2 linked regions of the Celeribacter indicus genome follow. The protein of the gene in region 1 interacts with the protein of each later gene in a pairwise test. Links are inferred from orthologs where the notes say so. Each region holds a gene or a part of one and is shown on either strand. Other genes may lie near its edges. The genes, in order: ileS and P73_RS12160.

What was found.
Region 2: the proteins of ileS (region 1) and P73_RS12160 interact in binary tests that used the Escherichia coli proteins (3 or more experiments, as listed by UniProt). The link is inferred for Celeribacter indicus from one-to-one orthologs.

The regions. Positions count from the first base shown.
Region 1 is NZ_CP004393.1:1,164,736-1,180,468, forward strand. The notes cover bases 6,553-10,026. They hold ileS (isoleucine--tRNA ligase), read left to right. Parts: upstream 6,553-6,901; coding sequence 6,902-9,826; downstream 9,827-10,026. Other genes in these bases: P73_RS26095 (hypothetical protein), read left to right, coding at 6,553-6,674; P73_RS05960 (tyrosine recombinase XerC), read right to left, coding at 9,958-10,026. In the rest of the region: P73_RS05925 (sugar transferase), read left to right, coding at 1-291; P73_RS05930 (sugar phosphorylase), read right to left, coding at 297-2,051; P73_RS25915 (hypothetical protein), read right to left, coding at 2,222-2,371; tRNA pseudouridine(38-40) synthase TruA, read right to left, coding at 2,465-3,247; P73_RS05940 (YcjX family GTP-binding protein), read left to right, coding at 3,356-4,759; P73_RS05945 (YcjF family protein), read left to right, coding at 4,756-5,775; P73_RS05950 (group III truncated hemoglobin), read right to left, coding at 5,767-6,186; more of P73_RS26095, read left to right, coding at 6,459-6,552; more of P73_RS05960, read right to left, coding at 10,027-10,890; P73_RS05965 (DUF484 family protein), read right to left, coding at 10,887-11,609; P73_RS05970 (FkbM family methyltransferase), read right to left, coding at 11,725-13,506; fsa (fructose-6-phosphate aldolase), read right to left, coding at 13,676-14,329; P73_RS05980 (primosomal protein N'), read left to right, coding at 14,432-15,733. UniProt on the Escherichia coli protein: Catalyzes the attachment of isoleucine to tRNA(Ile). As IleRS can inadvertently accommodate and process structurally similar amino acids such as valine, to avoid such errors it has two additional distinct tRNA(Ile)-dependent editing activities.
Region 2 is NZ_CP004393.1:2,408,380-2,423,435, reverse strand. The notes cover bases 5,202-7,998. They hold P73_RS12160 (substrate-binding domain-containing protein), read left to right. Parts: upstream 5,202-6,053; coding sequence 6,054-6,944; downstream 6,945-7,998. Other genes in these bases: P73_RS12155 (sugar ABC transporter ATP-binding protein), read left to right, coding at 7,028-7,998; P73_RS12165 (NtaA/DmoA family FMN-dependent monooxygenase), read left to right, coding at 5,202-5,753. Also shown: P73_RS12195 (ABC transporter permease), read right to left, coding at 1-105; P73_RS12190 (GntR family transcriptional regulator), read left to right, coding at 174-743; P73_RS12185 (MarR family winged helix-turn-helix transcriptional regulator), read left to right, coding at 898-1,368; P73_RS12180 (multidrug effflux MFS transporter), read left to right, coding at 1,365-2,567; P73_RS12175 (TonB-dependent receptor), read right to left, coding at 2,689-3,966; P73_RS12170 (iron chelate uptake ABC transporter family permease subunit), read left to right, coding at 3,988-4,380; more of P73_RS12165, read left to right, coding at 4,422-5,201; more of P73_RS12155, read left to right, coding at 7,999-8,539; P73_RS12150 (ABC transporter permease), read left to right, coding at 8,536-9,510; P73_RS12145 (tagatose kinase), read left to right, coding at 9,514-10,464; P73_RS12140 (D-tagatose-bisphosphate aldolase, class II, non-catalytic subunit), read left to right, coding at 10,468-11,748; P73_RS12135 (LacI family DNA-binding transcriptional regulator), read left to right, coding at 11,754-12,815; P73_RS12130 (DUF3016 domain-containing protein), read right to left, coding at 12,833-13,360; P73_RS12125 (ABC transporter substrate-binding protein), read left to right, coding at 13,712-14,698; xdhB (xanthine dehydrogenase molybdopterin binding subunit), read right to left, coding at 14,794-15,056. UniProt on the Escherichia coli protein: Part of the ABC transporter complex RbsABC involved in ribose import. Binds ribose. Also serves as the primary chemoreceptor for chemotaxis.

The sequences.
Region 1 (15,733 bases):
CTCGACGAGTTGCCGCAGCTTCTCAACGTGCTGCGCGGCGACATGAGCCTGATCGGTCCTCGCCCCTTCCTGCCCTCGCAGATGTCGATCTATGCCGCCGCGAAGGGGCAGGCCTATTTCCGGCTGCGTCCCGGCCTGTCCGGGCCCTGGCAGGTCGTCGGACGCGGCGCGACGGCCTTTGCCGACCGCGTGAAATTCGACGAGGCCTATGATCGCAACCTGAGCCTCGGCCATGACGTGAAGCTGACGGTGCAGAGCTGTCTCGCGGTGCTCCGGCGCACCGGACGCTGACCGGGCTACGGCCGGTTGGAGATCCAGCGGCACTGGTAGGGGGCAAAGCGCAGGTTGGGCCGCGACAGGTCGATCTTTTCCCCCGACAGCAGGTCGTACCAGTCCTCCCCGTCGATGAGGTTGATCGAGATATGCGGCACCTCGACCACCGCGTCGGTCACGTTGTGGAGCGCGAAGATCGACTGGTCCCGCGCCGGGGACTGGCGCCACAGGCCGAAGATCTCCGGCCCGAGCTGCATGGTGAACTGGGTGGCGTTGGGGTGGAAGGCCTTCTGCGCCATGCGGATCGCGATCCGGCGTTTCATCTCCGCCAGCACCTGCGCATTGACGCTTTCCGGATCGTCGAGGAGGGTACGCAGGCTCGGGTAGTCCCAGCGGTGGCGGTTGATCGCCCGCTTCACGCCGGTCTTCTCCACCCCGGCATGGTCGTTATGCGTTGCCAGAAGCGAATGGATGTAGAAGGCCGGCACGCCCTCGAGCGACATGATGATGGTCTGCGAACAGAGGAAGCGGTCGATCTGGAGCCCGTCCTCGCCCTTTCCGATCGTGCCCTTGAGCGCGTCGAAATAGGTGATGTTGAGTTCGTAGGGTTTTTCCGACCCGTCCGAGAGCGCGCGCATCGACACGAGGCCGCCGAAATTCTGCACCGTCTTGATCATCTGCCCCATCTCCTCGCCGGACAGGAGCCCCTCGGCGCCGCGCACGCCGATCCCGTCATGGGAGGCGGAGAAGTTGAGATAGGCACAGCCGAGCTGCGCGGGCGGCATCCGCATCAGCCAGTGGTTGAGATGGACCGAGGTGCCGGAGAGAAGCGCGTGCAGCAGCAGGGGCGGCAGCGAGAAGTTGTAGATCATATGCGCTTCGTTGCGGTTGCCGAAATAGCTGAGATTCTCGGCATTCGGCACGTTCGTCTCGGTCAGGAGCACCACGCGTTCCTCGGCATAGTCGCACAGCAGCCGCATCAGCCGCACGATCGCATGGGTCTGGGGCAGGTGGATGCAGGAGGTGCCGATCTCCTTCCAGATGAAGGCGACCGCATCGAGCCGGATGATCCGCACCCCGTTCTCGATATGCAGGCGCATGATCCGCAGGAATTCGAGAAGCACCTCGGGATTGCGGAAATCCAGGTCGATCTGGTCATGGCTGAAGGTGCACCAGACATGCTTTCTGCCCTGGGCCGTGTCGACTTCGCGCAGCAGCGGCGAGGTGCGCGGGCGCACGACGTCGGACAGGTCGGCGTCGGGGCTGGCCTCCACGAAGAACCTGTCGTAGGGCGCGTGTCCCTGCCGGTATTCGGTGAACCAGTAGGACATGGAGGAGACGTGGTTGAGCACGAGATCCGACATGAGCCGGAATTCCTCGCCGATGCGCTGGACGTCGCTCCAGTCGCCGAGCTGGCTGTTGACCACGCGGTAATCCGTGACCGCGAAGCCGTCGTCGGAGGTGAAGGGGAAGAACGGCAGGATGTGCACGCCCTTCACCACGCCGCGCAGGTAGCGGTTCAGGAAGTCGCGCAGCAGGTCGAGCGGCTTGTGCTGTCCGTCGACGAGCGTGTTGCCATAGGTGATGACCAGGGTGTCGGTCTCGTCCCAGAGGCTGTGGCCGGGCTGGCGCGCGCGGGAGCGGTAGCCGGTTCCCTCGGGCCAGAAGGCGGCGACGACCTCGCGCCGGAGCGTCGCGAGATTCTCGCCGGGGTAGATCTGCTGGAGGAGCGCTTTCAGTCGGCTGTCGAACTGGGCGGACTGTCTGGCCACGGGCATCCCCTTCTCCTGTGTCGTGCCCCGGATAGATCAAACCGTGCGCGCGTGATCAATGGATGAGCGGGGCGAAAGGTGGCGAAAAGCCGGGAAAAACCGGGTCTGATCGCCGGGATGTGAAGGGAGCGCCTAATTTGGAGGCGCCCGAAACCGTTTCGGACGGCGCGGCCGGATCAGGCGCGATCCCCGAGCGCGGTGTCGATGAGCCAGCCGCCGGGGCCGGCGATGCGGTCGGGAAGCACGACGATCAGCAGCTCGCGGATGGCGATGGTCGTCATGATGGCCAGGGCCAGCTCGTCGAAGGTGATCGCGGTGAGATCCATGGCAGGTTCCTCGTTTCCACGCACAGGGAATGCCTGAGGAATCGGGCCGAAAAAGGGCGCGCAGCGGGCGGGATTTCGGAGATCCGCTCCGGCTCAGGTCGCGGCCGGCGTGGCGAAGGGATCCTCGGGATAGCCGACGCCGGTGAGATAGAGCCCCTCGGGCGGGCAGACCGGGCCGCAGGCCGCGCGGTCGCGGGCCGCGAGCGCCGTCGTGACGTCCTCGGGCGTCCAGGCGCCCGCGCCGACGCGTTCGAGCGTGCCGACGAAGCTGCGCACCTGGTTGTGCAGGAAGGAGCGCGCGCGGAAGTGAAAGCGGAATTCCCTGCCATGGGAGAGCTCGAAGCTCTCCACGCGCGCCTCGTCCAGAGTCTTCACCGGGCTGTCGGCCTGGCACATGGTCGAGCGGAAGGTGGTGAAGTCGTGCCGGCCCAGAAGCCGGTCGGCCCCCGCCTGCATCGCGTCGGGGTCGAGCGCATGGCCGACCCGCCAGGCGAGCCCCGCGTCATGCACCAGCGGCGCGCGGCGGGAGACGAGCCGGAAGGTGTAGCGCCGTTCGAGGGCCGAGAAGCGCGCGTGCCAGTCCTCCGCGACCCGCGCGGCCTTCAGGATCGCGACGGGGGCGGGTTTCAGGTGATGGTTCAGCGCCTCCGACAGCCGAAAGGGATCCCAGTCCTTCGCCATGTCGCAATGCGCCACCTGTCCGGTCGCATGCACGCCCGCATCGGTGCGCCCCGCCGCCCCGATGCCCGGACAGTCCGGTTCGAGCCGCCGCAGCGCGGCCTCCACCGCCGCCTGCACGGAGGGGTGGTCCTTCTGGCGCTGCCATCCCGCGAAGGGCGCGCCGTGATATTCGATGAGCAGGGCATATCTGGGCATGGGGGCGCTTTAGCCGAAGCCGGGGCGCGGCGTCCAGAGCTTCTCCCTTTGATCGGATGGCCGAGGCGCTTATGTTATGGGCATAAACACTTGTGCGAGGCGACGGGCGTGATCATCGGGGACATGGCAGACCGCATCTTCCGGGGCGTGGAAAGCGTTCAGGAGGGCGTGAACGAGGCGCTGTTCGAGCCGGTGATCCGGCTCGGGGTCACCGGCCTGTCGCGGGCGGGGAAGACGGTGTTCATCACCTCGCTCGTGGCCAACCTGCTCGACCGCGGGCGGATGCCGCAATTCTCCCCCGCCACCGCGATCACCGCCGCCTATCTGCAACCGCAGCCCGACGACACCGTGCCGCGTTTCGACTACGAGGCGCATCTCGCCGCGATCACCGCGCGGGAACCGCACTGGCCGGACAGCACGCGGGCGGTGTCGGAACTGCGCCTGTCGTTCCGGGTGCGGCCGACGGGACTTCTGGGCGCGCTGCGGTCGACGCGGACCGTGCATCTCGACATCGTGGATTATCCCGGCGAATGGCTGCTCGATCTCGGGATGATGGACAAGAGCTTTGCCGAGTGGTCCGCCGAGGCCCTCGACGCCGCGCGCAGGCGGGCCGAGGGCGCGGCCTTCCTTGCGACGCTCGCGGGCGCCGATCCGGCGGCGAAGCACGAGGAGCCGGCGGCGAAGACGCTGGCGCAGGGCTTCACCGCCTATCTCCAGGCCGCGCGCGCCTCGGGCTATTCCGACTGCACGCCGGGGCGGTTCCTGCTGCCCGGAGAGATGGAGGGGTCGCCGGTGCTCACCTTTGCCCCGCTGCCGGAGGGCAGGGCGCCGCGCGGGTCGCTCGCGCGCGAGTTCGAGCGCCGGTTCGATGCCTACAAGCGCGAGGTGGTCCGGCCCTTTTTCCGCGACCATTTCGCCCGGATCGACCGTCAGGTGGTGCTGGTCGATGCGCTGGGCGCGATCCATGCCGGGCCGAAGGCGGTCGAGGATCTCCGCCGCACCATGTCCGATATCCTCGGCGCCTTCCGCCCCGGTCGCGTCGGACGGCTGCTGTCGCTGCTGGGGCAGCACAAGGTCGAGCGCATCCTCTTTGCCGCGACCAAGGCCGACCATATCCACCACAGCCAGCACGGGCGGCTCACCGCGATCATGGAGGCGCTCGTGCGCGACGCGCGCGACCGCGCCGATTTCGCCGGGGCGAAGACCTCCGCCATGTCGCTTGCCGCCTTGCGTGCGACGGTCGAGGAGACGCGCGACCATGGCGGGGCGACGCTCGATCTGGTGCGCGGCACCACGCTCGAGGGCAAGCGCGCGGCCTTCTATCCCGGCGAACTGCCCGAAGATCCCGCCCATATCCTGAGCCCGGCGCGCAAGGGCGCCGAGAGCTGGCTCGACGGCGATTACGAGGTGATGCGCTTCGCCCCCGCGCCGCTCACGCTCAGGCCCGGCGAGGGGCCGCCGCATATCCGCCTCGACCGCGCCGCGGAATTCCTGATCGGAGACAAGCTATGAGCGAGACACCGAAACGCGGGCCGGTCCTGATCGAGATCGAGGAGGACGCGCTGCCGCATGTGACGCCCGCGACCGCCGACCCGGTGCCGGATGTGGCGCCGCCGCGCGGCTCCGCGGCGATGCAGCGCGCGGCGGTGCTGGCGGCGCGCAAGCCCTCGTCGCTCGCGCGCTGGTTCTGGCGGCTGTTCGGCGCGCTCTTCGCCTTCACGGTCTCCGTCGTCAGCTATCAGGCGATCGCGGCGCTCATCGCCGCCAACCCGATCCTCGGCTATGTCGCGCTCGGCCTGACCACGGCCTTCGTCGTGGTGCTCATCGCCATCGCGCTCAAGGAGCTGTCGGCCTTTGCGCGCCTCAGGCGCGTCGACACGCTGCACAAGGCCGCCGTCGAGGCCTCCGCCGCGCAGGATCTGACCGCGGCGCGGAATGTCACCGCACAGCTCCTGACGGTCTATGCCGGGCGCAACGAGCTGAACTGGGGCAAGGAACGCTTTGCCGAGCGCGAGGCGGAGGTGTTCGACGCGGACGGGCTTCTGGGGCTTGCCGAGGTCGAGATCCTCGCGCCGCTCGACGCCGCCGCGCGCCGGGAGGTCGAGGGGGCGGCGCGTCAGGTCGCCGCGGTGACCGCGCTCGTGCCGCTCGCCCTGGCCGATGTCTTTGCCGCCCTCACCGCCAACCTGCGGATGATCCGCCGCATCGCGGAGATCTATGGCGGACGGTCGGGGACGCTCGGGTCGTGGCGGGTGACGAAATCCGTCCTGACGCACCTCGTCGCCACGGGGGCGGTGGCGGTCGGGGACGATCTGATCGGGACGATGGCCGGCGGCGGCGTGATGGCGAAGGTTTCGCGCCGCTTCGGGGAAGGCGTCGTCAACGGTGCGCTGACCGCGCGTGTCGGCGTGGCCGCCATCGAGGTCTGCCGCCCGCTGCCCTTCGTGCGGGGGGTGAAGCCCTCCGTGTCGGGCACGGTCAAACGGGCGCTGACCGGGCTGTTCGACAGGGCCGAGCCGTCAGAATAGCCGCGGCGGTGCGTTCTGCGGCTGGTCGCGCTGGAGGATCCCCATGCGGAAGGCCGCGCCGATACGATGCGCGAGCGCCGACCATTTCCTTGCCGTTTCGGGCGCCAGCTCTTCGGCGAGCGTTTCGTCGAACAGGCCGAGCCAGATCGGGAAATGCCCCTCCTTCACGTCGCGCGCCTGAAGATGCACGCGCTGCGGAAAGCCGTCGTAATTGCGTTCGTGCAGGATCGCATTGCGCCAGAACCGCCCGATCTTGTCCTCATGCGCGGGCCAGTCTCCGACATGGGCGCCGAAGACCGGGCCGAGCTCCGGGTGCCGGCGCACCTTTGCATAGAAGCGTGCGACGACACGGTCGATCTCTGCGGCGGTGATCTCGAATTTCGGGGGCAGGGCGCTGCGGCTTTCGGTCATGGGATCTGTCCTTTCGGGGCAGGATGCGTTCTAGCGCATTTCGCGGGAGGCTTCCAGCGCGGCGGCGGGATACCTGACTGTTTTGGTTGTCGAGAAAAACAGTCAACTATTTGATTTTATTTGATAAATGCTTGACACCCCCGGTCGCGAGTCCTATATCGGGATCAGCCAAGGACGAAGAGCCACCTGCCAGGCCCACGGGGTTCCCAGCGCGGTAGCCATTCATCCCAGCCAGACACATCCAAGTGCAACCGTGACAAGGGAGATGAGCCATGTCCGAGACAGCCTGCAAGGTCTGCGCCTTCTACGAGGTCAAGGCGACCGCCTCCGACAAGGACGGCGAATGCCGGTTCAACCCGCCTGTCTTTCTGAACGAACAGGAACACCGCGGCAAATGGCCGGTGGTGGAATCCGAAGACTGGTCGGTCATTTCGAGGAAGACGCCGCCTGATCGAAAGGGGCGGCCCCGTGCCGCCTGTCGAAGGTGATGAGAAAAGGGACGCCCCGCGGCGTCCCTTTTTCCGTTCCGCCCCTGTTTTGACGGGTTTACCGTCCCGCGAGGCGGCCCTATAAGCGCAGGCATGTTCTTTCCGGCCGCGATCATTCGTCGAATTACCGGCCCGGCGCTCTGACGAACGAGCCGCCGGGACAAGGCGCCTGGATCCCCGCGCCGACCTTCGACAGACAGCCAAATCCTCCCAAGGACCGATCCGACATGTGTTCCGAAACGACCACGCCCGACTACAAAGACACGCTCAACCTGCCGAAAACCGATTTCCCGATGCGCGCGGGCCTTCCCAACCGCGAGCCGGGCTGGCTCGACCGCTGGGCGCGGATCGGGATCTACGACCGCCTGCGGGAGAAGGGCAAGGCGGAGGCGCGGCCTCCCTTCGTGCTGCATGACGGGCCTCCCTATGCCAACGGGCATCTGCATATCGGCCACGCGCTCAACAAGACGATCAAGGACATCATCACGCGCAGCCATCAGATGATGGGATTCGATGCGCGCTATGTGCCCGGCTGGGACTGCCACGGGTTGCCGATCGAGTGGAAGATCGAGGAGCAATATCGCGCCAGGGGCCGCAACAAGGACGACGTGCCGGTGGTGGATTTCCGCCAGGAATGCCGTGCCTTCGCGGAGGAATGGGTCGGCATCCAGCGCGAGGAGTTCAAGCGGCTGGGCGTCTACGGCAACTGGGACGATCCCTATCTCACGATGAATTTCCACGCCGAGGCGGTGATCGCGGAGGAATTCATGAAATTCCTCATGAACGGCACGCTCTACCAGGGCTCCAAGCCCGTGATGTGGTCGCCGGTGGAGAAAACCGCGCTGGCCGAGGCGGAGATCGAGTATCACGACCACAAGTCGCATACGATCTGGGTGCCGTTCCGGGTGGTGTCCGGGGCCGGGGGCGATCTCGCCGCCGCCCGTGTCGTCATCTGGACCACGACCCCCTGGACCATCCCCTCGAACAAGGCCGTCGCCTATAATCCGAAGATCGCCTACGGCCTCTACGAGATCACCGGAACGCCGGAGGAAAGCTGGGTCTCCGTGGGCGACAGATACCTTCTGGCCGATGCGCTGGCCGGGGACACGCTGACGAAGGCGCGGCTCGAGGCGGGACAGTGGACGCGGCTGCGCGATGTCTCCGCCGGGGAACTGGCGGAGCTGACGCTCGCCCATCCCTTCGCCGGGCTCGAGGGCGCGAACGGCTTCTGGGACTACGACGTGCCGATGATCGACGGCGACCATGTCACCGACGATGCCGGCACGGGCTTCGTGCATACCGCGCCCTCGCACGGGGCGGACGACTATGAATGTTTCGTCAGGCGCAACTGGATTGACCGGATGACGCACAACGTCGGTGAGGAGAGCGAATTCCTCCCGCATGTGCCGTTCTTCGCCGGGCTCCAGGTGTTCGACCAGAAGGGCAAGGAAGGCAAGGCCAACACCGCCGTGATCGACAAGCTCGTGGAGGCGGGCGGCATCATTGCGCGCGGGCGGATCACGCACTCCTATCCGCATTCCTGGCGGTCGAAGGCGCCGGTGATCTTCCGCAACACGCCGCAATGGTTCGCCGCCGTGGATCGCAAGCTCGACGACGGCATGGGCACCTATGGCGACACGATCCGGGAGCGGGCGCTGACCTCCATCGACAAGCTGGTGAAATGGACGCCGCCCTCGGGGCGCAACCGGCTCTATTCGATGATCGAGCACCGTCCCGACTGGGTGCTCTCGCGCCAGCGCGCCTGGGGCGTGCCGCTCACCTGCTTCACGAAGAAGGGCGCGCTGCCGACCGATCCCGATTTCCTCCTGAAGAACGCAGAAGTCAATGCCCGGATCTCCGCCGCCTTCGAGGAGAAGGGCGCGGATGTCTGGTACGAGGACGGGTTCAAGGACCGCGTTCTCGGCAATGTCGTGAACCCCGACGACTACGAGCAGGTCTTCGACGTGCTCGACGTGTGGTTCGATTCGGGCTCCACCCATGCCTTCGTGCTGCGCGACCGGGAGGACGGGACGCCGGACGGGATCGCGGATGTCTATCTCGAAGGCACCGACCAGCATCGCGGCTGGTTCCATTCCTCGCTGTTGCAGGCCTGCGGCACCAGGGGCCGCGCGCCCTACAGGAATGTGGTGACCCATGGTTTCACGCTCGACGAGAAGGGCATGAAGATGTCCAAGTCGCTGGGCAACACCATCCTGCCCGAGCAGATCGTCAAGCAATACGGCGCCGACATCCTGCGCCTCTGGGTGGCGCAGACCGATTACACCGCCGACCAGCGGATCGGGCCGGAGATCCTGAAGGGCGTGGCCGACAGCTATCGCCGGTTGCGCAACACGATGCGCTTCATGCTCGGGTCCCTGTCGGATTTCACCGAGGCCGACCGCGTCGAATATGCCGAGATGCCGGAGCTCGAGCGCTGGGTGCTGCACCGCCTCTCCGAGATCGACCAGGAGGTGCGCTCGGGCTACGAGCGGTTCGATTTCTCCGGCGTGTGGCAGGTCGTCTTCAACTTCGCGACGGTGGACCTGTCGGCCTTCTATTTCGACATCCGCAAGGATGCGCTTTACTGTGACGGGGACACCGCGCGCCGCCGCGCCGCGCGCACCGTGCTCGACATCCTGTTCCACCGGCTCACCACCTGGCTCGCGCCGATCCTCGTCTTCACGATGGAGGAAGTCTGGCTCGAACGCTTTCCCGAGGAGGGCAGCTCCGTCCATCTCGTCGATTTCCCGAAGACGCCGGAAAGCTGGCTCGACGGCGGGCTCGCGGCGAAATGGGCGGGCATCCGCAAGGTGCGTCGCGTCGTCACCGCCGCGCTCGAGGTGCAGCGCCGGGACAAGGTGATCGGCGCCTCGCTCGAGGCCGCGCCGGTGGTGCATGTCGAGGACGAGGCCGTGCTCGAGGCGCTGAAGACCGTGGCCTTCGACGATCTCTGCATCACCTCGCAGATCACCCTGACGGGCGATCCGGTGCCGATGGAGGCCTTCCGCCTCGCCGGCGAGATCGAGGGGGTCGGCGTCGTCTTCGAGAAGGCCGAGGGCGAGAAATGCGGGCGCTGCTGGAAGATCCTGCCGGATGTGGGCAGCCATGCCCATCCGGGCGTCTGTGCGCGCTGCGACGCCGCGCTGGGCTGAGGCGGCCGGCCGGGGGAGGGGCCTTGCCCCTCTTGCGCGCCTCGCGGCGCGCAATTCACCCCAGGATATTTCGGAGCAGATGAAGGGGCGCCCGCGGGCGCTCTTTTCGTGCCGATTGCCGGGGCTGTCGCTCAGTCGCCCTTGGCGCGCGGATGGGCGGCCTCGTAGACCTGCATCAGGCGGGCGGTATCGACCGCGGTATAGGCCTGTGTGGTCGAGAGCGAAGCGTGGCCGAGAAGTTCCTGGATCGCGCGCAGGTCGCCGCCGGCGTTCAGGAGATGCGTCGCGAAGGAATGGCGCATCGCGTGGGGCGTGACGCTCGAGGGCAGGCCGAGCTGCATCCGGGCCGTCTCCGTCACCTTCGCGATGAGGCGCGGGTTGAGCGCGCCGCCGCGCTTGCCGCGGAAGAGGGGCGCGGAGGGAGAGAGATCGTGCGGGCAGAGCCGCGCGTATTCGGCCACGGCGCGGCGGGCGACGGGCAGGACGGGAACGATCCGCTCCTTGTCGCCCTTGCCGGTGATGCGCAGGACCTCGCCCAGGGGCAGATCCGCGCCGGTGAGCGACAGCGCCTCCGAGATCCGCAGGCCGCAGCCGTAGAGCAGGGTGACCACCGCCGTGTCGCGGGCGGCGATCCAGGGCTCTTCCGATTGCATCTCCACCGTCGAGAGCATTTCCTGCGCGGCCTCGGCGGAGAGCGGGCGGGGCAGTTTCGCGGTGAATTTCGGAGAGCGGGTGGAGAGGATCGCGGTGGGATCGAAGCCCTCGCGCTCTGCGAGCCAGCGGGTGAAGGTCTTCACCGCGGAAAGGGCGCGGGCGAGCGAGCGGGGCGCGACGCCGCGGCCGCGCTCATGGGCCATCCAGGCGCGCATGTCGGTGATGCCGAGTCTGCCGATCCGGGCGGGGCCGAGGCTTTCGCCATGGTGATGTGCGAGGAAGGCGAGCCATCCGGTCACGTCGCGCCCATAGGCGGCGATCGTATGGGCGGAGGCGGATTTCAGCGCGCGCTCGTGCGACAGCCAGGTCTCGAGCGCGTCGCGCATCGCGGCGGAGAGCGCGAGGCTCATCCGAGCCAGCGGCGCATCAGCCGTTCGAAGACGCCGGCGAAGAAGACCAGGAGGTCCGTGCCCTGGCTCGGGCGGAAGAGATGCGGGTCCTCCGCGCCGAGGATGAGAAGGCCGGGGAGGCGGCCGGGACCGAGGTCGAGCTTCATCACCGCCTCGGAGCGCATGAAGTCCGCCTGCGCACCGTAGATCATGCCGCCGTCGGGCGAGATCTGGCGCAGCGTCACCGGGCGCACCGGAAGGTTGCGGCCAAGGGTGACATAGCCGTCGGCGAAGCCCGGTTCGGCGGTGACGAGCACTTCGCCCAGCCGCTTGACCGCCGGATCCTCCGCCTCCACCTTCGTCTCGAGGAGCAGGCGGACGGCGTCGACGCGGAGGATTTCCGCCACCTCCCCGGAAAGCGTTGCCAGGAAGGCGGTGAAATTCGCCGGTTCGAGCAGCTTGAGCACGGCGCGATGGACCTGGTTGGTGCCCGCGAGGTTTTCGTAGGCCGCGGCGATGACGCCGCGATGGGTGTCCTCGAGCCGGTCGAGCCGTTCCTCCAGCCGCTCCATCGCGATGCCGCGCAGGTCGACGACATTGGTGCCGGAGGCGCGTTCGTCGGCGGCGATGAGGGCGCGCATCACGTCCTGATCGTCGAGTATCATCTCCGGCGCGGAGATGATCTTCTCGCGCAGCTCGTCTGCCATGGACGGGATGGCCCGCGGAAACTGGGTGCTCATGATGCCTCTTTGCCTGCGCCGGGTTCTGCCGGTCGTTGGCCCGATAATGCCCGTCAGGGGCCGGCGTTTCAAGGGGCGGCGGGAGCACGGGCGAAAGCCTGCCGCCCGGCCGGGCCTAATCCGCGGTTTCGGCGTCGGCATCGGCATCGGCGGGGGCGCGATAGGCCTCGGGCACCGTCTCGCCGCGCCAGGCGTTGCTGAAGATCCAGCGCTTGCGCGTCTCGAACTCCGGCACGCCCCCGAGCGCGGCGATCCGCGCCTCATGTGCGGCGCAGCAGGCCGCGTGCAGCCGGGCGAGCTCGGGGTCGGAGAGCAGCCGGTCGTATTCCGCGCGCACCTCGCCGGCGATCCGGGACAGGTCGCTGTCGGTGTAATCATGGTGGTTGCGGGTGCGCCAGTAGCGGTTCGACACGCTCTTGTTGGCGACCACGACATCGCCGCGGTGCATCTTCACGAGGAAGCATTCGAGCGAGCGCAGCGGGAAGTGGTCGAGCGACACGAGATCGTAGGCGCCGCGGCAGTCCCAGCCGTTCGCGGTCTCGTCCTCGAGAAAGTCGCGACGGTCCCGCCCGGAGCCGTCGAGCCAGCGCACCGCGCCGAGATCCTCTCTCAGGTCGGGGCGGTGGTTGCGGACCGCGGTGACGCGCGGGCTCAGCCGGGTGATGCTCTTGACGCCGCGATGGGCCTTCTTCTGTCCGGGGTGGGGGCTCTGGTGGCCGGGAAAGAGTTCGGTCACCCAGCCGCGTTCATAGGCGATGCGGTCGTTCGAGCCGTGGTTGAGCTCGGAGATCGAGAGCACGTCGAACTCCCCCGCCGCGTCGAAGAGATCGGCGAGGCGTCCGCCGTCCACGCGCACGTTGATGAATTCGTCGACATCCATGGAAATGACGATGTCGGCCTCCCGGAACTGCCGCGTGTGGGGCAGGTAGCGCAGCATCATCGGCTGGAAATTCGCCGCTTCGGTGGCAAGGGCGGGGTTGGGCATGTGGCGCACGAGACCCATGTCGTCGAGCCGGTCGAGCAGCCTGTCCGACCCGTCGGTGCAGTCATTGGTGAAGACGAGGAAATCGGTAACGCCGACCACGCGGTGCCAGGCGAGCCATTCGAGGATGAAGGGCCCCTCGTTCTTCATGCAGGTGGGGACGAGCACGCGCGGGTCCGCGATCGGCCAGCGGCGATAGGCGCGGCGCGGCAGGGCGGCCTCGCTCGGGGCGGCGACGGAGATGTGGTCGAAGCGCCTGACCGAGGAGCCGTGTGGGCCGTCGGCGGGCAGGAAGCCCTTCTCCCCGAGCCGGTCGACGATCCGGCGCAGCCCGTCCTGGCCATAGACCTTGGGGTGGAGCTCCATCACGATATGGCGCAGGCCCGAGAGGTCGGCCTCGTCGAGCAGGCCGAGCTCGCCCCCCTCGATGTCGCAGGACAGCACGGTGGGGCGGAATTCGGCGATGATCCGGTCCATGCCGGCCGCGGGCACCGTTTCCACCCGCTCGTAGGGGCGCGAGTCGGGCTCCATCGAGCTGGCCCAGAAATTCGCGCGCACATAGAAACTGACCGGATCGCCGCTGCGTGCCATGGCGACGCCGTTGCGCAGCTCGGCATTGGTCACGCCGTTCAGCCGCCAGGTCTCGCGGATCATCGGGATGAGGGTGGGATCGGCCTCGATCGACAGCACCGCCTCGACCCCCGGCACCGCGGCCGCCGCCGCCGAGACGACCCCAACGCCGGCGCCGAGCTCCAGCAGCCGGTCGCCGGGGCGCAGGATGTCGCGCATCAGCTCGACCTCGCCCTTCTCGTAGGCGCCCTTGCGCATCGGGCGCTCGATCTTCGGCGTGATGATGTCGGGCACGAAGGCGACGGTGACGCCATGCACCGTCAGCGTGTCTTCATAATCGTACATTCGGTCCCCCGCCCGGCTTCGTCCTGTTCCGTGCTCGCCGCGGCAGCCTCACCTATTCCGGGGGCCATTTCAACGGGGCAGGCGGCAAAACCCGCGCCGCGCGAAAGAAAACGCCCCCGTGCGGCACGGGGGCGACAATCCATTGCGGCGGAGCGGTGCCGTCGCAGGGTCAGACGATCCTGATGCCCGCGTCCTTCGCATCCTTCACGAAGGCGTCGAGGCCCTTGTCGGTGAGCACATGGCTCGCCATCGCGCGGATCACGGCGGGGGGCGCGGTGATGACGTCCGCGCCGATCTTCGCGCATTCGGTGATGTGGTTCACGGTGCGGATCGAGGCGGCGAGCACTTCGGTCTCATAGCCGTAATTGTCGTAGATCGTGCGGATGTCCTCGATCAGGTCGATGCCGTCGAGGTTGATGTCGTCGAGGCGCCCGATGAAGGGGGAGATATAGCTCGCACCGGCCTTTGCCGCCAGAAGCGCCTGGTTGGCGGAGAAGCAGAGCGTCACGTTGATCCTGTGGCCTTCGCCCGAAAGCGTCTTGCAGGCGCGGAGCCCGTCGAGGGTGAGCGGCAGCTTGATCACGACGTTGTCGGCGATCTCGGCGAGCTTGCGGCCTTCGGCGATCATCGCGTCGTAGTCGAGCGCGATCACCTCGGCGGAGACGGGCCCGTCGACGAGCTCGCAGATTTCCTTCGTCACCTCGAAGATGTCGCGGCCCGATTTCTTGATCAGCGAGGGATTGGTGGTCACGCCATCGACGAGATTGAGCTCGTGGAGCTCGCGGATGGCGTCGATATCGGCGGTATCGACAAAGAATTTCATGGCAAGTCCTCCTTGGCCAGGTTCGGGGCGGAACTTAGTGCATGTTAGCGCCATAAGAAAGGGGGTCTGGCGGGGCTCCGGCAAAAGCCGTATTCCGGGATCATGGACGAGGCAGAGTTTTATCCCGAAGGCGCGTTGGTCGCGGTTCTGACCTGCGAACCGCTCGACCGGACGCTCGACTACAAGGCGCCCGCGGGCGGGATCACGCGCGGAGCCTTCGTGGAGGTGCCGCTCGGCCCGCGCAGGGTATTGGGCTGCGTCTGGGGGCCGGGCGAGGGGGGCTTCGACCTGTCGAAGGCGCGACCGGTGTCCGCGGTGCTCGACGTCGCGCCGATGCGCGAGGAGATGCGGCAGTTCCTCGAGAAGACCGCCGCCTATACGCTCACGCCGATGCCGGCGATGCTGCGGCTCGCGACCCGTGCGCCGGGGCTGATGAACCCGCCGTCGATGCGCAAGGTCTATCGCCGCGGCGAGGGGCGCGTGCCGCGCGAGACCGATGCGCGGCGCCGGGTGATCGGAACGCTGGAGGAATACGGCGGGCTTTCGTTCACGCTGAGGGAACTGTCCGATCTCGCGGGGGTCACGAGCTCGGTGATCCGGGGCATGCTGCCCTCCGGCGCGGTGATCGAGGAGGACACGCCGCGCGACCTGCCGTATCGGCGGCTCGATGCGGAGGCGCCCGGAAAGGCGCTGACCGGCGCGCAGGAGGCGGCGGCGGCGGCGCTGCGCGAGGCGGTGGCGGCGGAGGCCTATTCGACCACGCTGCTCAAGGGGGTGACGGGGTCGGGCAAGACCGAGGTCTATCTCGAAGCCGTCGCGCAAGCCCTGCGCCGGGGGCGTCAGGCGCTGGTGCTCCTGCCCGAGATCGCGCTGACGGCGGAATTCCTCGCGCGGTTCCAGGAGCGGTTCGGCGCGCGGCCGGCGGAATGGCATTCCGGCGTGACCATGACCGAACGGCGGCGCCTGTGGAAGATGGTCGGCGAGGGTGGGGCCGAGGTGGTGATCGGCGCGCGCTCGGCGCTGTTCCTGCCGTTCCGCAATCTCGGCCTGATCGTCGTCGACGAGGAGCACGACACCTCCTACAAGCAGGAGGACGGGGTGCTCTACAACGCCCGCGACATGGCGGTGCTGCGCGCCTCGCTCTGTTCGGCGGCGGTGGTCCTGGCCTCCGCGACGCCCTCGCTCGAGACCTGGGCCAATGTGGAGGCGGGCAAATATCGCCGCCTCGATCTCGAAAGCCGCTTCGGTCCGGCGGTGATGCCCGACATGCACGCGCTCGACATGCGCGCGGAGAAGCTGCCGGGCAACCGCTTCATCTCCGAGGCGCTGGCCAATGCGGTGCGCAAGCGGATGGCGCTCGGGGAGCAGTCGCTGCTGTTCCTCAACCGGCGCGGCTATGCCCCG
Region 2 (15,056 bases), 1.2 Mb from region 1 along the record:
CAGCATGATCTGCGCGGAAACGACCGAGCAGAAGACGAGGACCGACCCCACGGAAAGGTCGATGCCGTTGGAGATGATCACATAGGTCTGCCCGATCGCCAGCACGAGAATGATCGCCGCGTTGATCGTCAGTTGCTGGAGGTTGTAGGCCGAGGCGAATTGCGCGGGCCGCGATGCAACAGCTCGTGTCCGAGGGGCTGGTGAGCCGGCAGGCCGGTCATGGCACCATCGTCCTGGATCGCAAGGTCGACACGCAGATGCACCAGATCCGCGGCTTTTCCGAGGACATGAAGGCGCGCGGGCTGACGGCAAGCTACGAGGTGCTCGACTGCGGCTTCGTCACGCCCCCCGGAGAGGCCAGCCAGGCCCTCGGCACACCCTCGGCCGACAAGCCCTTCTTCCTCAAGCGGCTGCTGAAGACGAACGGCCGCCTCATCGGCATCAGCCGCTCCTACATCCGCGCGGATATCTTTGCCGAGATCGCACCGCCCACCGCCGAACAGCTGACCCACGGGTCGCTCTACGACTGGCTGCGCGAACATGCGGGGACGGAGATCACCGGCGGCGTCGAATTCATCGAGGCCGGGCTGGCCGGCCCGGACCTGCACCGCGACCTCGGTCTCGCCCCGCAGGATCCGGTGCTGATCGCGCAGCGGACCGCGCATTCCCCGGCCCGGCTGCCGGTCGAATTCGCGATCATCACCTACCGGGCCGACCGCTATCGCTTCCGGATCGAACTGTAGAGGCGCTCCCGCGCGGCGAAGTCCCGCCGCCCTCGTCCCGGCGCGCGCCGGACCCGCCTCGCCCCCTCCGTCCGCGCATGGCCCGGTTGCAGTTTCGTGCATTGCGGCAAAATAGTTTGTATGTCATCTATCTTTCGCAACAGCAGGAATCCTCATGTCCAAAGACGAGACGCAGGGTGAGCCGCCCCGCCTGGGCAGGCTGATCGGCCAGGCGAGCCGGCGCTGGCGGCGGGCGGTCGATCTGCGCCTGCAAGGCGTCCGTGTCACCGAGGCCGGCCTTGCGCCGCTCGTCCAGCTCGCCCGCGCCGGAGAGCCGGTCCGGCAGAAGGATCTCGCCGCCGCCCTGTCGCTGGACAGTTCCTCCCTGGTCCGGGTCATCGCCCGGCTCGAGGCGGACGGCCTGGTGCTCAGCACGCCCGACCCGCGCGACGGGCGCGCCAAGGCGCTGAGCCTGTCCCCGGCGGGCGCGGCGCTGGCGGCGCGGGCGCTGGCCATTTCGGGCAGCCTCGAGGCCGAAGTCCTCTCCGGCCTCGACGAGGAGCGGATCCGGATCGCCCGCGAGGTCCTGCAACATGTGCTTGACCGGCTGGACGCCGACCGGCCCGACCACGAAAGCCCCGGATGACCATGCCCCTCCACCCGTCCGAAACCGCCCCCTCCGCGCGCGCCCCGGCGCCGCTCTGGCTGCTGGCATTGCTCACGCTCAGCGGCACGATGGCCATCCACATCTTCGTGCCGGCCCTGCCGCGGGTGGTGGATGCCTTCGGGACCACCGCCGGCGGGGCGCAGATGACGCTCAGCGCCTATATCGTGGGCCTGGCGCTGGCGCAGATCGTCTACGGCCCCGTCGCCGACCGCTACGGGCGCCGCCCGGTGCTGGTCGCGGGCATGTTCATCTATGCCCTGTCCGGGCTGGTCGCCTTCCTCTCCCCCACGATCGAACTGCTGATCGCGGCCCGTTTCTTCGAGGCGATCGGCGGCGGCTCCGGCCTGGTCCTCGGCCGGGCGATGGTGCGGGACGGGAACAGCCACGAGGCGGCGGCCAAGAAGCTCTCGCTGATGAACCTGATCGTCATGACCGGCCCCGGCATTTCCCCCCTGGTCGGCGCGGGACTGTCGGCGGTCACCGGCTGGCGCTCGATCTTCCTCCTCCTGTGCCTGCTGGGGCTGGCGAACCTGCTGCTGGTCTGGCGCCGGCTGCCGCGCGGCCCGGAGGCCGAGGGACGGGACCTGCGCGTGGTAATGGGCAACTACCTCCGGCTTCTGCGGTCCCGCGGATTTCTGGGCTATGCCATCGGCGGCAGCTTCGCCACGACCGCGCTCTATGCCTATATCGGCGCGGCGCCCTTCATCTTCGTCGACCAGCTGCACCGGCCGGAAGGCGAGATCGCGGCCTATCTCGCCTTCAACATCCTCGGCGCCTGGTTCGGCAGCCTGACCGCCAACCGGCTGGCCGGCCGGATCCGCACCGGACGGCTCATGGTCACCGGCAACCTGATCAGCTGTCTCGGCGCCCTGCTGTTCCTGCTGGTGGTGCTGACGGGCGGGCTGGGCGTGGCGCTCACCGTCCTGCTGATGCTGCTGTTCAGCTATGGCGCGGGGATCGCCTCGCCCATGGCGCTGTCGGAGGCGCTGAACCTCAATCCAGCCGCGACGGGATCGGCCTCGGGGCTCTACGGCTGCATGCAGATGGTGATCGGCGCGCTTTGCGCCGCGCTCAGCGGCATCGGCGGCAACCCCGCGCTGTCCGCCGCCCTCGTCCTCGCCGCCGCCGGCCTCCTCGCGCAGCTCTCCTTCCTGATCGCGCAACGCAGTCCCGACTGACGCGGTCGCGTGAGCGGGCCGCTCTCCGCGACCGGATCGCCATCCTCCCCCTCGACAGGCTGCACGCGTTCCCCGGTCGGCGGCGAAGCGCGACGACGCATCCCGCCCGGTTCCATCGCGATCAGAACGTGCCGCGGAAACCGATGCCGACGGTCCGTGGCGTCGTGATCGAGGCTTCCGTGCCGCCGCCGGTGCGGTTGAACTGCTTGAACGTCGCCTCGCGCACGTCGAAGAGGTTGTTCACGTAGCCGTAGACTTCGAGCCCCTCGACAATGGCATATGAGGCCTGGATGTCGGCGATCGTGTAGTCGCCGACCTTGTAGTCGCCGGTATTGCCCACGTCGGAATAGTAATCGCCGCCGACATGGCGCAGTTGTCCGCCGAGACGGAGCCTGTCCGTCACGCCCCAGTCGGCGCCGAGCGTCAGCGTGACGGGCGGGGCCTTGGCGAAGGCATTGCCTTCGAAATCCGTGTTCCGGCTGATCTCCTCGATCTTGGTCTCGAGCAGGCCGAGGCTGCCGCTCAGGCGCAGCGCCTGGCTCGGCGCGAAATCGACGCCGAGATCGAGCCCGTAGGCATGGGATTCCTCGGCATTGATCGTATAGATATTGAACACACCCGGCGCCACCGCGTTCTGGATGTTATACTGCGCATCGGCATAATCCATGTAGAACAGGTTCGCCGTGACGAAGAGCCGGTCGCCCATCAGGCTCGCGCGGGTGAAGAGCTCGTAGTTGTCGATGGTCTCGGCGTCGAACTCCTCCCACCGAAAAGTGGTGAAATTCGGCGACACGCCGCCGGGGTTGTACCCGCGGCTGTAGAGCGCACCCACCGTCCAGTCCGGGTTCAGCTCGTAGGACAGGGAGAGGCGCGGCAGGAGCTCGGTGAAGGTTTCGTCGTAATCGGCGGGTTCCGTGATGTAAGCCGACTGGCCCTCCCGTTCGATCCGGTCCCTTTCGGCACGCAGCCCGGCATTCAGGCTCCAGCGCTCCGCGAAGTTCCACGTCACCTCGCCGAAGAGGCCGAGATAGGTCTTCGTGTCGTCATATTGCGTATCCGCCCCGACCCCGTCGGCCTTCGTGACATACATCCAGAGCCGGTCGTCGCTCTCCACCTTCCTGGCATAGAGGCCGACGAGGCCGGAGAGCCTGTCACCGCTCTCCCCGAAGGAGAGCCGGAACTCGTTCGAGATCTCCTCGGAGGAGATCACCGCATCGCCGCTCGCCACGCCGGTGACACGGTCGACATCGCTCTTGCTCACCTGTAGCTGGTTGAACAAGCGGATGCCGTTGAAGAAGTCATAGTCGATGTCGAGCGCGGCGGAATTCACCTCGATCTCCCACCCCGGCAGGCTGGTCGCATAGGCGTTGTCGAGGTCGTCATAGGGCCGCGTCGCCATTTCCTGCCCGCCGCCGCCGGGTTGTTCCTGCTCGCACCCGTCGTCCTCCTGCTGTCGCGCCGGCTGGCGATGTTCGATCTCGGCGAGGACAGCGCCGCCGCGCTCGGCGTGTCCGTGGACCGCACCCGCATCCTTGCCGTGCTTGCCGCCGTCGGCATGACCTCGGTCGCCACGGCCGCAGCGGGGCCCATCAGCTTCGTCGCGCTCGCCGCGCCGCAACTGGCCCGCCGCCTCAGCGGCACAGCGCATATCCCCGTCTTCGCCGCCAGCCTCATGGGCGCGGGCCTGCTGCTCGCCGCCGATCTGGCGAGCCAGCGCGCGCCGCTGGACCTGAGCCTGCCCGTGGGACAGATGACCGGACTGCTCGGCGGCGGATATCTTCTGTGGGTGCTGACCCGGCGCTCGCGACCATGAGGCCGGCCCGGACGCGCCGGCCAGGACCGAGGAGAGGAAAGATGAGTGCATCCGACGCACCGCTGCATATCGGCATGACATTGACCCCCACATGGCTCTCCGGCGAGGCCTGGCGCCGCCCCGACAGCGGGGTCGAGGGGCTTATGGGCCAGGACTATTACATCGACATCGCGCGGCGGGCGGAGGCGGCGAAGCTGGATTTCGTGTTCCGGCCGGACACGCTCGCCGTCAACATGGGCCTGCTCGGGCGCGGCGCGGGAATGGCGGGGCTGGACCCGACGCTCCTGCTCTGCGCGATCGCCCATGCGACCAGCCGGATCGGCCTCCTGACCACGGTGTCCACGACCTTCTATCCGCCCTATATCCTCGCCCGGATGCTCATGTCGCTGCATTGGCTGTCCGGGGGACGCGCGGGGTGGAACATCGTGACCGCGCTCGACGGCCAGAGGAATTTCTCGCTCGAGGACATGCCCTCGCCAGAAGACCGTTACACCCGCGCCGCGGAGGTCACGGAAATCGTCACCCGGCTTTGGGACAGCTTCCCCGGCGACGCCTGGCAGCCGGACCGGGAGACGGGACAGTTCGTCCGGGCCGAGCTGGTGCGCCCGATCCATTTCAAGGGAACGTATTACAGCGTCGAGGGCCCCCTCGGCGTGCCGAACATGGGGGCGGCCACGGGCGCCTGCCGCATTCCCCTCGTGCAAGCGGGGGCCTCGGAGGCCGGGCGCGACTTCGCCTCCCGCGTCGCCGACGCGACCTTTGCCTCGACGCCCGACATGGAGGCCGCGATCGAGCTGCGCCGCGACCTGCGCCGCCGCGCCAGGGCGCATGGCCGCCCGGAGGATGCCGTGCGGCTGATGCCGGGGCTGAGCCTCTATCTCGCCGCGACCGAGGCGGAAGCCCGCGAGCTCTACCGTGCCACTCACGCCGGGGCCGACGAGGCGCGCAAACTCGCCAATATCCGCGAGATGACCGGACTCGATCTGAGCGGCTGGCCGAAAGACAGGAGGATCCGCGCCTCCGACCTGCCGCCCGCGCCGCAGAAGGTCCGCTCGCGCACCCATGCCGCCCTGCTGCGCCGGGCGATCGAACGGCAGGAACCCACCCTTGCGGAGTTGCTGAACGCGCCCGAGGTCATGGGTTCCGCCCATTGGCAGGTGATCGGGACACCGGGCCAGGCGATGGATGCCATACGCACCTGGCGCGCGGCGGGCGCTCTCGACGGGTTCATCCTCTTCCCCGGCGGCTCCGTCGACGCCATGCACCTCTGCCTCGACACGCTCGCCCCGGCGCTGAGCGACGCGGGCCTGCTGCGGCGGGAGTATGCCGGCTCGACCTTCGCAAGCCATTTCGAGCGGCCCCTGCCGGTGTGACGCCCCGGTCCGCGAAAGATCCCCTGGGGCTTCGCGGCGACGGAGCGGCCCGGAACCTCCGGCCGCCCCCGTTCCGTCCGCGAGCCTTCCCCATCCGCATCTTCTGCCCCGGTCCGGCAGGGTCTTCGGCACGGTACAGGACCGTCCGGTCCGGCCCCTGCCGCATGTCCGGTTTGCAGAATGCGCATAAAGTAATTTACACGAGTAAAGTTTTAAGATATCACGAGTGAACTTGACGGGGGAGGCCGTCGACCCGCATCCGCGCGACCGGCCCCTGTCGCAACGCCGAAGGGAGGACCCATGGCACTCAAATCCGTTCTGAAATCCGCGCTGCTGTCCGGCGCGGCGCTCCTTGCCACCAGCGGCGCATGGGCCGAGGGCATCGGGGCGTCGCTGCTGACGCAACAGCATCCGTTCTACATCGAACTCGCCGACGCGATGCGGGCCGAGGCCCAGGCGCAGGGCGTGCCCCTCGAGGTCTCCATCGCCAATCAGGACCTGAGCAAGCAGCTTGCCGATGTCGAGGACTTCATCGTCAAGGGCGTGGATGTCATCGTGATCTCGCCGGTCGACAGCCAGGGCGTGCTGCCCGCCATCATGAAGGCGAAGAATGCCGGCATCGACGTGCTGACCGTCGACGTGCCCGCCGCGGAGGTGGACGTCACCTCCTATATCGGCACCGACAACTATACCGGCGGCCTGCGCGCGGGCGAACTCATGGCCGAGGTGCTGGGCGAAGCCGGCAAGGTCGCGATCATCGACTATCCGACCGTGCAATCCGTCGTCGCCCGTGTCGAAGGCTTCAAAAAGGCGCTCGAGGATTACCCGGAGATGGAGATCGTCGCGCAGCAGACCGGCATCACCCGTGCCGAGGCGCTCGCCGTGGCGCAGAACATGCTCCAGGCCAATCCCGACATCACCGGCATCTTCGGCTTCGGCGACGACGCCGCCCTCGCCGCGGCGGTCGCGGTGAAATCCGCGGGGCTCGCGGACCAGGTGAAGGTGATCGGCTTCGACGGGATGGAAGAAGCCCGCAACGCCGTCGACACGGATCCGGTCATGGTCGGCGTGATCCAGCAGTTCCCCGGCGAGATGGGCAAACAGGCCATCGACACCGCCATCGCCGTCATGAACGGCGAGGAGGTGGAGGCGGAGCAGCCGATCGTCCCCGGCGTCTACACCGGACAGTAAGGCTGCCCCCGCTCCCGCGCCGCCCCTCCCTCCCCTTCGGCGGCGCGGGACGTTTTTCCAATACCAGACGAGAGGGTGGCCGCATGGCTGAGACCCCGAACGACGTCGTGCTGTCGCTGCGTGACGTCAGCAAGACCTTCGGTCCGATCACCGCGATCAGGCGCATGGATCTCGACGTGCGCCGGGGGCGCGTGCACACGCTCCTCGGCGAGAACGGCGCGGGCAAATCCACGCTGATGAAGATCCTCGCCGGCGTCCAGCCGGCCACGGGCGGCACGATCACGCTCGACGGCCGCCCCTTCGCCCCCGCCAACCCGCAGCAGGCCGCCGAGCGCGGGCTGTCGATCGTGTTCCAGGAGCTGAGCCTCGCCAACACGCTGACCGTGGCCGAGAACATCCTCGCGACGCGCGAACCCGCCCGCTTCGGCTTCATCTCCGACCGCAGGCTCATCGAACGCGCCGAGGCGCTCGTGCGCGAACTCGGGCTTCCGGTCGATGTGCGCGCCCGCGTCGGGGATCTGTCGATCGCCCAACGCCAGCTCGTCGAGATCGCCAAGGGCCTGAGCCACGACGCGAAGATCGTCATCCTGGACGAGCCGACCTCCTCGCTTTCGGATGCGGAGGCGGAGATCCTGTTCGGCATCATCGGCCGGCTGACACAGGCGGGCAAGGCGGTGATCTACATCTCGCACCGGATGGAGGAGATCCTGCGCCTGTCCGACGACATCACGGTGATGCGCGACGGCGAATATGTCGCGACGCTCGAGAAGGACAGGACCGGCATCGACGAGCTGATCGCGCTCATGGTCGGGCGGGAAATGACCGAGATCTACCCGCCCCGCCTCGGCCCCGCGCCCGGTGCCGGCGTCGCGCCGGTGCTCGAGGTGTCGGGGCTCAGCCGGGAGGCGGAGTTCCATGACATCTCCTTCGCGGTGAAACCGGGCGAGATCCTCGGCTTCTTCGGACTGGTCGGCTCCGGGCGCTCGGAGGTGATGAAGGCGCTCTTCGGCATGACCCGCGCCGAGGGCGAGGTGCGCCTCGACGGCGCGCCGCTGACGCTGTCCGGGCCCGCGGAGGCCATCGCGCGCGGCCTCGGCTTCGTCACCGAAAACCGCAAGGAGGAAGGCCTGGTCCTCGGCCAGTCCCTGCGCCACAACATCACCATGGCCTCGCTCGGGCGCGTCTCATCCCGCGGCTTCCTGCGCCGCCGCCTCGAGGGCCGGCAGGCGCGCGAGGAAAGCGCGCGCCTCGGCGTGCGCGCCGCCTCCATCGAGGCCGCGGCGGGCACGCTGTCGGGCGGCAACCAGCAGAAGGTCGTGCTGGCCAAGTGGCTCATGACCCGGCCGCGCGTCCTCATCCTCGACGAACCGACGCGCGGGGTGGATGTGGGCGCCAAATTCGAAATCTATCGCATCATCCGCGACCTCGCCGCCGAGGGCACCGCCATCGTCATGGTGTCCTCCGAACTTCCCGAGGTGCTCGGCCTGTCGGACCGCGTGGCGGTGATGTCCGAAGGCCGGCTCCAGACGATCGCGGACCGTACCGACCTGACGCCCGAGCGCGTCATGAGCTTTGCAACAGGACAGACCAAATGACCGAGACGACCAGATACAAGGCCGATCCGCTGGCCACAGTCAGGAGCATGATGCGCCAGTACGGCGGGATCTTCCTCGCCCTCGTGGTGCTCTGCGTCTTCTTCTCCCTCTCCAACCCGCGCTTCATGTCCGTCGCGAACATGATGAACATCCTCCAGCAGGTCGCGGTGATCGCCATCGCCGCCTTCGGCATGACCTGGGTCATTCTCCTGGGCGAGATCGACCTCTCGGTCGGCTCGATCATCGCCGTCGCGGGGATGGTCGGCGCACAGGTGATCGGGCTGGGCTGGGGCTTTGCCCCGGCGCTCGCGCTCACGCTGCTCTCCGGCGCGCTCATGGGGGCGCTGAACGGCGTGCTGACGGCAAAGCTCCTCCTGCCCTCCTTCATCGTGACGGTCGCCACCATGAGCATCTATCGCGGCATGGTGAGCCTGCCCACGAACGGCGCACCGGCGATGATCATGGATCCGACCTGGACCGCGATCGGCGCCAACAGCCTGCTCGGCGTGCCGATCATCATCTGGATCGTGATCGCCCTGTTCCTCGCCAACCACATCCTGCTGTCGAAGACGACCTTCGGGCGGAGGACCTACCTCACCGGCGGCAACCGCGAGGCGGCGCTCTATTCCGGGATCAAGGTCGACCGGATGAAGATCGTCATCTTCATGATCTCCGGCCTCATGGCCTCGATCTCCGGCATCCTGCTCTCCTCCCGGCTCTATTCGGCGCAGACCAACGCGGGCATGAGCTATGAACTCGACGCCATCGCCGCGGCGGTCCTCGGCGGCACCTCGCTCGCGGGCGGCACCGGAACGATGGTCGGCACGCTGATCGGCGCGCTCATCATCGGTGCGCTGAACAACGGCATGAACATGCTGTCGGTCCCCTATTTCTACCAGCTCATCGTGAAGGGGCTCGTCATCCTCGTGGCCGTCTGGCTTGACGTGCGCTCCAAACGGCGGAAGGCCTGAGCCATGGCAGGCAAACGCCTCCTGACGGTCGGGGAAGTCCTCGTGGAAATCGTCGCCACCACGAAGGGCGACGGCTTCCGCGCGGCGCAGCCGCTGACCGGACCCTACCCCTCCGGCGCGCCGGCGATCTTCGTCGACCAGGCGGCACGGATCGGCGCCGCGGCGGCGATCATCTCCCGCGTGGGCGACGACGATTTCGGCCGGGTGAACCTCGACCGGCTCGCCGCCGACGGGGTGGACGTCTCGGGCATCGAGATCGCCCGCGACGGCGCGCCGACGGGCTCCGCCTTCGTGCGCTACCGCGAGGACGGATCGCGCGCCTTCGTGTTCAACATCGCCCATAGCGCCTGCGGCACGCTCGCCCTCACCCCCGCCGCCGAGGCGGTGATCGCGCGCTCCGATCATATTCACGTCATGGGCACCGCCCTCTCCGCCCCCGGCCTGTCGCAGCTCGTGCTGACCGCGATCGCGCGGATCAAGGCCCGCGGCGGCACCCTCTCCTTCGATCCGAACCTGCGCCCGGAGATCCTGAACGCACCGGGCCTGCGCGCGGCGCTCGAGGCGGTGCTCGAGATGACCGACGTCTTCCTGCCCTCCGGGGAGGAGATCTTCCTGTTCACCCGCGCCCGCGACGAGGCCGGCGCCGTGGCCGAACTGCTGGCCCGCGGCATTCCCGAGATCGTGCTCAAGCGCGGCGACCGGGGCGCGAGCCATTTCGACGCCCGCGGCCGCACCGACGCGGCGCCGGTCACGGTCGAGGAAATCGACCCGACCGGCGCCGGCGACTGTTTCGGCGGGGCCTTCGTCGGTCTCTGGCTCGACGGCACCCCGGTCGGGGAGGCGCTGAGGCTCGCCAACGCGGCCGGCGCCCATGCCGTGACGAAGCTCGGCCCGATGGAGGGCGCCGCGACCCGCACCGAGCTCGAGACATTCCTGAAAGAGCGCAAAGGATAAACCATGTCGACCAACCTCCTCTCCGACATCTCCGGCTGGCGCGGACGTGCGGGCGCCTCCGGCATCCCCTCCATCTGCTCCGCCCATCCCGAGGTGCTCGTGGCGGCGATGCGCGCCACCGCCCCCACCTCCCTGCCGCTCCTGGTCGAGGCGACCTGCAATCAGGTCAACCAGGACGGCGGCTATACCGGCATGACCCCCGCGGATTTCCGCGATTTCGTCCATGGCATCGCGGAACGCGAAGGCTTTCCCCGCGCCCGCCTCATCCTCGGCGGCGATCACCTTGGCCCGAACCCGTGGAAATCGCTTCCGGCCGAGGAGGCGATGGACAAGGCCGCGGTGATGATCGCCGCCTTCGCCGCCGCGGGTTTCACCAAGCTGCATCTCGACTGCTCGATGGGGTGCGCGGGCGAGCCCGTGGCCCTGGACGATGCGGAGACCGCCGCGCGCGCGGCGCGGCTCGCCGATGTGGCCGAGGCGCATCTGCCGGGCGGGGACATTCCCCCGCCGGTCTATGTCATCGGCACGGAGGTTCCGGTGCCGGGCGGCGCGATGGAGGAGATCGGCGAGCTCGAACTCACCGACCCGGAGGCCGCCAGGATCACGCGGCGCGTGCATGAAGCGGCCTTTGCCCGACGCGGCCTGTCGGAGGCGTTCGACCGCGCGATCGCCCTCGTGGTGCAGCCCGGCGTGGAATTCGGCAACCACAACGTCATCGACTACGACAGCGGCAAGGCACGCGCGCTGAGCGCGGCGCTCGAGGACATGCCCGGCCTCGTCTTCGAGGCGCATTCCACCGATTACCAGACCCGCGACACCCTCCGGGCGCTGGTGCGCGACGGGTTCGCCATCCTCAAGGTCGGGCCCGGCCTGACCTTTCGCTGGCGCGAGGCGCTCTACGGGCTCGACGCCATCGCCTCCGAACTCTTCCCCGGCGCGCGCGATGCGACGCTGCGGCAGGCGATGGAAAAGGTCATGACCGACGCCCCCGGCAACTGGGACCGCTACTACGAAGGCGACGAGGCCGCGCGCGCGATGATGCGGCATTTCTCCTATTCCGACCGGATCCGCTATTACTGGCCGGTGCCCGAGGCACGGGCGGCGGAACGGGAGCTCTTCGCGCTGCTCGAGGGCGTCGATCTGCCCGAGCCGCTCATCGGCCAGTACCTCGGCGCGCGCTACGCCGATGTCAGGAGCGGCAGACTGCCCCCCAGGGCGAAGGATCTGGCCCTTGCGGCGGTGGGGGATCTTGTGGCTGACTATATCCACGCATGTGAGGACTGAACGGCTTGGCGCGAGAAACTGATCGTATTCCGGACCCGGACGGGGAAACCCCGTCCGACATTCGCACGATGGAAGACTTCGCGTCCTATGTCGGCCTCTCCCGTCCGACCGTCTCGAAATATTTCAACAATCCCGGCTCCGTGCGCTCCAAGACCCGCGCGCGGATCGAACGGGCCGTCGAGCAGTCCGGTTTCCGCCCGAACCTCTTCGCGACGAATCTCAAGCGCCGCAGGACGCGCGTCCTCGGCGTGATCATCCCCAACACCACCGATCCGTTCTACATGGAGCTGACGAGACGGATCGAGGATATCGCCCAGGATGCGGGCTATTTCCCCTTCGTGCTCTCCTCGAACGGCGACAGCGATCTCGAGACCGAGGCGATCGGCAGGCTCCAGTCGCTCAGCGTCGCCGGCGCGATCGTGGTGCCGCTCGGCGCGACGCGCAGCAATGCCGATCTCGCGCGGCTCGAGGCGCGGATCCCGCTGGTCTATGTCGACAGCTCGCCCGATCACGACATGCCCTTCGTCGGGACGGACAACGTGCAGACCTTCCATCTGATCGTGGATTACCTGTGCCGCTCCGGCACCGCGCCCGCCTATCTCGGCATGCCCGACATCAACAGGAACGCCGGCGCCCGGCGCGACGCCTATGCCGCCGCCATGTCCGCCTTCCGCGAACCGGCGCGGTTCATCGACATCCCGCCGGAGACGACCTGGGAATTCGAACGCGTCGGCCATGAGAGCATGACGGCCGCCCTTTCCCGTCCCGCCTTTCCCCGGACCGTGCTCTGCGCCAACGACCGGATCGCCTTCGGCGCGCTGCTCGCGGCATGGGAGGCGGGGCTGAAGGTCGGCCATGGCGACGATGCCGACATCCGGATCGCCGGTCACGACGATCACCCCCTGTCGCGCTACAGCTGCCCGCCACTGACCACGGTCGCCCAGAATTACGGGGAGATCGCGCGCGTCGCGATGCAGAAGCTCATCCGGCGTCTCGAGGGGCGCGAGGAGACGGGCGAAAGGCACATGCTGCTGCGCGGCGACCTGATCCTGCGCCGCTCCGCCTGATCCGCAGTCCGGCGCCGCTAGCTCTTCGGACCCGCGGGCCGGGAACGGCCGGCGGGAGCCGTCGCAAAGGTCTTCCGGAACCAGTCCTCGAGCAGCCGCTTGTCATAGGCGAAGCGTTCCGTGCTGCTCCGTCCGCCGTGCCAGGACAGGTAGTTCAGATCCGACAGCCGCACCTCCTCCTGCGCCAGAACCTGCCCCGCCTCGAGGAGGGTGTAGCGCAGCCGGATCCTCGGCGGCGTGGTGTCGCGCAGGATGCGCACATCGCGATAGGCGAAGTTCCACGGCTCGAATTCCCCGGCAAGGTCGATGTCGAGCACCTCGACGGCCAGATCCTGCCCCTCGGGCAGAAAGCGCGCCGCCAATTGCCCGAACGTCTCGTCGAACTCGGCCAGCACCGAGGCGCGGCTGTGTGCCTGCCGGAACTCGCGGTCCCGGAAGCTCTCCGGCGCGACATAGGTGACGGTGATCCCGCCCGCGGCCACGGGTGCTGCGGTGGCCAGCACCGGCAGGGCGAGAAGGAGGGAAAGGCAGAGAGGCCTGAACATGTCGATCCTCCGCATCATGGGTCCATGGCCATTCATATGGGTGCGGATGCGCGCGAGGCAAAGGGGGAACGCCGCCCGAAGACGGCTGTTTCGGACCACGTCGAGCGCAGGACTACGGAGCGGAACAGGGCTGACGCGCCCCCACGCGATTTTTCAGCCGGCACAGCTTGCCGCGTCACGGGGTGAAATCCGCGTAAATTTTACGCGTCTGTCCCACGGGCAGGCGTCCGGAATGGCTTCGTTGGTGGCGCGCGCCATTTTTGGCATACAATGTGGATGCCACCAAAATACTGACTGTATGCGAAGCGTGGCGCACGCACGAAGCAAACGCACGAAACAACGGAGAAGACGATGAACGCCATTCTGACAACCTTTGCCGGGGCCGCCGTTGCGGGCCTGCTTTCGCTGACTCCGGCCCTGGCGCAAGAGCTGACGGATGTAAAACTGCGCCTCGCATTCATTCCCGGCGGGGTCGATGCTCCGTTTTTCCTGGCCGCGAAGAAAGGCTATTTCGCCGATGAGGGGCTGAACGTGGAGATCACCGACGGCAACGGCACAACCGGCACGATCAAGGCGCTGATGGCCAGGGATTTCGACATCGGCATCGCCAGCCTCGGCGCGACGGCCAAGGCCGTGCAGTCCGGGGGCGCGGCCGACCTGATCGCCACCGCCGTGCTGGTGCAGAAGGATCCCTCCTCGATCATCGCGCTCGAAGGTTCGGGCATCACCGAGCCGAAGGATCTCGAGGGCAAGCGGTTCGGCACGGACGCCGGCAACCTCGAGGACGGGATGATCCGCGCCTTTACCGAGGTGAACGGCGTGGACATGGACGCGATCGACCTCGTTATCATCAACGGCGGCGCCGACCGGACCGCGCTGTTGAACGGGGACGTCGATTTCATCAACGGCTGGGCCAATCCCGACGGCGACAAGGTGGCGGCGATGCACCCGATCGAGCCGCCGATGCTGTTCGCCGATTACGGGGTGAACCTGCTGGGCTCCTCGGTCATGACCCGCAAGGACTGGCTGGCCGAGAACGGGGACGTGATGAAGGGCTTCCTTGCCGCGATCACCAGGGCGAAGGCGGATGTCGACGCCGATCCCGAAGAGGCGCTCGCGGCCATCATGGAGGCGCGCCCCGATCTGGACCCGGAGATCATCGCCCTGGAGATCGACGTGATGGACAACTACCGCCATACCACCGCCTCGGAAGGCAATCCCTTCGGCGTGCCTGCGGAGGAGGATATCGAACTGACCCTCTCGCTTCTGGAGAAATACGGCAACATGCGTCCAGGCCTGACGCCGGGGGACATCTTCACGGCCGATTACCTGCCCTGATCCGGTTTTCGGGACGACGGGGACATCGCGGAGCCCTCTGCGATGTCTCTCTCCGGACGGCATTGCGACGGGCGCTGAACGCGCCCCCGTCCCCCCTATTCGGCCGCGCGGACGCCGGGAGCACGCTGCGCCATCTGCCGCTGGCGCGCGCATTCGGCCAGGACGCGCTCGGGCGTCGCGGGCAGGTCCAGCTTCGGCGGAAAGGCGTAATCCGCAAGCGAGGCCGCCGCCATCGCCAGTGCGCCCGGCACCGACAGCGCCAGCATCACCGGCGGCTCGCCCACGGCCTTCGACCGCATCACGGTCGGCGCGGCATTCTCCGACCATTCCGCGATGCCGATATTCAGGACGGCGGGCC